2 regions of the Exiguobacterium sp. 17-1 genome follow, and region 1 is predicted to be linked to the other one. Evidence: riboswitches for the same ligand, from Rfam matches in the RefSeq annotation. Region 1 holds a riboswitch; the other holds the start of a gene.

Region 1 (3,128 bases):
TAATATCTTTCAACGCAATGGCTGATTCCAGAAAAGCCTTGCCCGAACTATCTTTTTCCCGTAATTGAACAATCGTTGCGCCTCCTTTAATCGATGCTTCGACGGCGTCCGCCAAGGAAAGATGCGGATGCAAACGTCGATCGGTCACTGCGTAAATCAAATATTCACTGTCCATTTGTCTGCACCTCCGGCAAATTTTCTTCCGTCATCAAGCTCACTGCATCGAACAACCCGGTCCGAAAACTCCCGATACCAGGATAATCCTCAGCCGACTCCCCTGCTTTCCCCATAGCATATGTCCCAAATACTGCCGCCTCAAAACGATCGTATCCGGCTCCTAAAAACGTCGCAATCAAAGAAGCGGTCATACATCCTGTTCCCGTCACTTGACCAAGACGTTTCGTACCAACATCCAGATAATGTTGACGATCTCCATCCGTCACAAAATCAATCGGTCCTGTTACGACGATGACTTGTTTCGTTTGGGATGCAAAATCATGGATACTTTGAAAATCCAGGGATTCTCCTTCAGCAGCGTCGACTCCTTTCGTTCGAGCGGTCTGTCCAAGTAATGTCTTGATTTCAGATGCATTTCCTTTGATGACCGTAAAGGTGATTTCCTCCATCAATTGCTTCATAAAATCTGTTCTTAATGCCGTCGCTCCTGCGCCAACCGGATCCAGAATGACCGGTTTACCCAATCGATTAGCCGTTTTCCCTGCTAAAATTTGAGCTTGGCGCATGTCTGGATTAATCGTCCCAGTATTAATCACGATAGCATCTGCATGCCCGACCATCTCTTCCACTTCCAACAGGTCATCTGCCATAACAGGAGATCCGCCAAGGGCAAGTGTCATATTGGCACAGTCATTGATCGTTACGGTATTCGTTAAATGATGAATCAACGGTTTTTTATCATGGATGCGTCGTAGCATGTGTATCCCTCCAAAGTTCATGAAAATGATGTGTCGGACCAATACCGTGTCCGAGCGCAAAACCGTGACGAATGGCTTCCGTCACATAACGTTTTGCATGACTGATGCTGTCTTCCAGTGAATGACCGAGGGCAAGATGAGCTGCGATAGCAGCAGATAGCGTACAGCCTGTTCCATGGGTATGACGGGTCTCTATCCGTTCTTGTTCAAAGACGACATATCGTCCGTCCGCATATAAAAGATCGGTGGCGTCGTGTCCTTCCAAATGTCCGCCCTTGAGCAAAATAGCTCCTGCTCGTTTTTCAGCCAGTTTTACCGTCGCTTGTTTCATATCATCAAGGGAGTGAACCGTTTGGCCAATCATCCGCTCGATTTCAGGAATATTAGGGGTTACAAGCGTCGAAAGCGGTAAAAGCTGTTCGAGCAATGCATGTTCTGCATTCGGTTGTAACAAGCCGTGACCACCTTTCGCGACCATGACGGGGTCGAGAACAACCGGAAGCTGATGTTTTTCCAGTTGTCTTGCAATCACTTGGATCGTGTCTTGATTGGAAACCATTCCGATCTTAATCGCATCGACACGGATATCTGAAAAGATGGATGTCAACTGTGCTTCCACGAGCTCTGGGGATACATCTTCGACCGCTTGAACACCTAACGTATTTTGTGCCGTAATCGCCGTGATGACACTCATTCCGTATACACCGAGTGCTGAAAACGTCTTTAAATCTGCCTGAATTCCCGCTCCGCCTCCAGAGTCGGATCCAGCAATCGTCAATACATGTTTCATTCCACTTCCTCACTTTCCTGTGAGCAAATAAGGAGAAAACGGACAACAAAAAGCGCCGTCCGCTGTAAAAAAGCAGACGACGCCATGAACAATCAGTTCTACTGATTGAAGTACTCATGTCTTCGATCTCAACTTTCCTACGCTGGTATTATCCAGTTCAGGTGACAGGGTCGAAAACAGAATGGTTTTCCTCTCAGCCGGACTCCTCCAGCTCCCCTAGTTGCTCGTAATTTAAATTCTTTTTCACTGTATCACAGCACTATCAAAAAAACGAGCCGAAGCTCGTTTTTAAAGATATCCAAGTGGATTGACCGTGTTGGCTGGTCCTGTCGCACTATATTGGTATCCACCGATATGCAGTTCAAAATGTAGGTGCGGTCCTGTCGAATTTCCGGTACTGCCGAGAGTACCAAGTGTTTGACCTTGAGTTACCGTTTGACCTGCAGAAACCGATAACGAATTCATATGACCGTACACTGTTGTGTACACCTGACCCTCAAGGAAATGCGAAATCATGACGTGATTTCCATAAGGTCCGCCGCTCCCGGCCGTAATGACTGTTCCGGAAGCCGCTGCTCGAATCGGTGATCCGACGGGTCCACTGAAGTCGACACCATTATGGAAAGTATATCCGTTTGCCCCACTCGCCGGTCCAAACCCTTGTGAAACACCACCTGAAGCTGGACGAATGAACTTCGCTGATCCTGTCGGCACACTGCTGACAGGAGTCGGAAGAACCGTTGCTTCGCTTGATTCACGCGTTGATTTTGCCGCCTCTTTTGCCGCACGCTCAGCCGCTGCTTTTTCGGCAGCCGCTTTTTCTGCCGCTGCTTTCGCTGCAGCTTTTGCTGCCGCAATCGCTCTTTCTTGAGCCTCTAAAGTCGCTTGTAATTCTTTTGCATTCAACAGTTTCGTCGTGAACTTTGTTTTCCCTTTACGTAATTTTTTCAGGGTTGCACTCCGTTCTTTCATCTGTTGTTTTAACTGTTTCTTTTGGACAAGCAATGATTCTTTTTCTTGAACACGCTCTTCTTTTTTAGCAATAAGATTTTTTTTCATTTCTGCTAGCTTTTCTTGTGTTTCCAAATAAGCAGAAATCATTTTATCGTCTTGCTCGGCAATTTTTTTCCCGGCCATGACACGGCTAAATAAATCACCCAAGTTTTTTGAACCAAAAATGACTTCTTCCCATTTTATAGAATTCCCATCATTTTCTTGAAGGACACGTAAGCGGTCTCCGAGCAACTCTTCTTGCCGGGTAAGCATGATTTCATAACGGGCGATTTCCGCTTCAAGATCTTTGATTTGAAGATTTAATTGTTCAATTTGTTTGTTTTTTTCCGAAATCCGAAAAATATTTTCGTTGATGGCCGCATCAATTTTATTGATTTCGCGTTGTTCCA
Region 2 (3,128 bases), on a different contig from region 1:
CAAACCGGCAACCCCTTTGACCCGTCCAAGATACGGTAATCCGTCACGAGTTTGTGGCCGGACACCGGACCAGATGTCAACCAGTTCCGCATCACGGATCAGCGGATACACATCGATCGCTGCCGTCAACAGGTCCGAGACGCTACCCGCGTTGACCGTCGTCGATTCCTCGCCAACGTGTTCCGTTGCGCCGATGATGATCCGTCCGTCTGCTTTCGGGACGAGATACACCGTCTCGTGAAACAAGGTCTGTTCGAGTTGACCGGTTGCGAGGCGGACAGACAGGCACTCGCCTTTGACCGGGAGCGTGTCAATCGAAATCCCGATCGTTTGCAACAACGGTTCCGATCCTCGTCCACCGGCAATGACGACCTGTCGACCAAATTGCCGTCCCCGGCTTGTTTCAACCCCGGTTACCGTCTCTTTGTCCCGCAAAAGACGCAAGACAGTCACCTGTTCTTCAATCACCCCGCCCCGCTGTTCAATCGCTTGCCGTAAAGCGCGGACGAGCAACGGAGGATCGACTTGACCGACCCGTTCAAATTGGACGGTTTGATTTGCCTGCCTGAGCTGAAACGGCAGTTCGAGATAGCCGCTCTTCAACCCGGTCTCGTCGAACAATTGACGGACAAGCTGCGGATAAAGTGTACGGCTGACTGCCGCTAACGCATGTAACGGTTCCGACAGTTCTTCGTCCGTCGCGAGCATCCCTGCTGCTGCCCGTGTCGCCCCTTGTCCGACTGTTGACTGTTCAAGCAAATGGACGCTTTGTCCACGCTGAAGGAGCTCATAACCGAGCGTCAAACCGATGATGCCGGCGCCGACAATCAATACATCCGGTTGCTTCATCGTCCAATCACCGCCCGGAACCGTCCGGCTGCTTCAACCGGAGACGTTTGACCAAGAATGCCTGACAAGACGGCGCCACCTGAGCAGCCTGTCGCCATGACATCCTGTAGATTGTCCGGTTTAATTCCGCCGATTGCGATAACCGGAATCGATGTCCAGTCGACAACCTGTTTTAAGGCATCAAGTCCTCTTGGCGGTACACCGGGTTTCGATCCCGTCTCAAAAATATGGCCGTATAGGACGTAATCAGCACCCCCCTGTTCTGCCGCCACCGCTTCCGTCAATGAATGGACCGATTGACCAATCACCAGCTCCGGGAAACGGCTCCGGACACGGTCAACCGGAATACTCCGTGTGGTCAGCTGAACTCCGGTCCCGGTGACGATTGCCACGTCCAGCCGGTCATGGACAATTAATTGCTCTGTCTTTACGCCTCGTCGCACGAGTGTTTCGATGCACGCGACCAGTTCCTTCGCCGACCATGACGGCTCCCGCAGATGAATCCGGTCGACGGTTGCAGCGAGTTCCGGCAACAAGCGTTCGAGCACGTCCGGACGTTGCTTGCCGGTTGTCAACAGATGTAACTGCGTCATTATTTCCCCCTTTCCACACGAAAAAGGACCACCCCATGAACTGATGGAGTGGTCCTACAAAAAAGGGCGACAGTCGTCGCATCCTCGGATGATTGATCGGAATCCACTTCCCTCCGCTAGTACGAACTAGATCAGGTTCAAAGGGTCCGGATACTTCCGTCTCAGTCTGCTGCGAGACTCCCCTAGTGTAGATATTAATTTGTGTGGTACGTCTGTAGTTTACCACGGATAGTCACGTGTATTCCACCCTTGATCAGCGTCGCATGTCTGATTCGACCGCTTTGACCTGCTTGATCAGCTGTTCATACTTGTCGACGCGTTTCGTTTGCGACAAGTCATACGTTTGTTTTAAGCGTAAGACCCGCCCGACTTTCTGATCGAGATCTGCTGCCGACAATTTTCCTTGTTTGATCCGCGCCATGATTTCCTTATGAACGGACGAGTATCCGCCGGGCGATGAGAACATCGCCATATCAGCACCATTTTCGAGGGCAAGACTTGCTGCCTGGGCAAGTCCGTACCGTTCCGTGATTGCTCCCATCACGAGATCATCCGTGATGATGACACCATCAAACTTCAGTTCATCCCGTAACAGACCGGTCATGACGGGTTTCGACAACGACGACGGACGGTTTTGATCGAGTGCCGGGAACAGGATGTGCGCAACCATGACCATCTCGGCCCCGTTTTGAATCGCCCGTTTGAACGGTACCAGTTCCGTCTGTTCGAGTTCCGCTTTCGAAGCATCGACCCGCGGCAGACCAACATGCGAATCGACGGTCGTATCCCCGTGACCCGGGAAGTGTTTGACAACCGGGACAACATCTTCCGACTTCATCCCCTGCATCAACGGAATACCAAGCCGGGCAACCTGTTCCGCATCTGCACTGAGTGCCCGGTCACCGATAATCGGGTTCGCCGGGTTACTGTTGACGTCAAGAACCGGGGCGAAATCCATGTTGAAGCCGTAAAAACGGGAAATCGAACCGAGCGTTTGCCCGACTTCCTTCATCAATCCGGGATCATTTTTATGACCAAATGACAGGCTCGGCGATAACTTGAGTTTGGCATCCGGCACCCGGCTGACGCGCCCACCCTCCTCATCAAACCCGAGGAACGCTTTTGAATCAGCATTTTGGGCTTCGGCAATCGCTGTTGTAAAGGTCTTCAGTTGTTCGGTCGATGTGATGTTGCCGCCGAGTAACAGGACGCCTCCAAGCGCATGGTCCTGCAGTAATTGACGGTCCGTTTGTGTCAGGGCTGTTCCCGTCACGCCGATGTACAGCAACTGATCGACTTTTTCCGCCGTCGACATCTTCGAGACGGTCTGCTTAAGTTGTTTCGCCTCCCGTTCAGCGGCAGAGGATCGATCCGGCTGCGGCGGTTTCGTTTTCTTCGCCGGCTTCGGTTGCGGCTCGACAGGCTGTGTCGGTTCATCGGCGCAACCGGCGAGCAGGACGCTTGTTAACAGGACAGGGACAATCCGTTTCAAATCGGTTCCTCGTTCCGGACACCATTAATGGAATAGTAGACTTCAATCTCAGCGTTCAAGGACTGGGAGACCGAGCAGTATTTATCTTTGGACAACGAAATCGCCCGGCGGACTTTATCGTCCGGTAAATCGCCTTCGAGCCGGTAATGGATCGAGATTGTCGTGAAGCGGCGCGGATGGTCATCTGCCCGTTC

Evidence for each region. Region 1 has a riboswitch for thiamine pyrophosphate ahead of thiD (bifunctional hydroxymethylpyrimidine kinase/phosphomethylpyrimidine kinase). Riboswitches for the same ligand answer to the same signal wherever they lie in the genome.
Region 2: linked by a shared signal. The riboswitch ahead of tenI (thiazole tautomerase TenI) and the one ahead of thiD (bifunctional hydroxymethylpyrimidine kinase/phosphomethylpyrimidine kinase) in region 1 are both predicted to bind thiamine pyrophosphate.

The regions. Positions count from the first base shown of each region.
Region 1 covers NZ_JALIGJ010000006.1:100,957-104,084, reverse strand. The annotation lists gene thiE (thiamine phosphate synthase) at 1-175, opposite strand, end outside; gene thiM (hydroxyethylthiazole kinase) at 165-935, opposite strand; gene thiD (bifunctional hydroxymethylpyrimidine kinase/phosphomethylpyrimidine kinase) at 916-1,725, opposite strand; TPP riboswitch at 1,843-1,953, opposite strand; gene MUN34_RS14415 (murein hydrolase activator EnvC family protein) at 2,014-3,128, opposite strand, start outside.
Region 2 covers NZ_JALIGJ010000002.1:468,780-471,907, forward strand. The annotation lists gene MUN34_RS08220 (NAD(P)/FAD-dependent oxidoreductase) at 1-849, opposite strand, end outside; gene tenI (thiazole tautomerase TenI) at 846-1,442, opposite strand; TPP riboswitch at 1,534-1,636, opposite strand; gene nagZ (beta-N-acetylhexosaminidase) at 1,696-2,934, opposite strand; gene MUN34_RS08235 (OsmC family protein) at 2,931-3,128, opposite strand, start outside.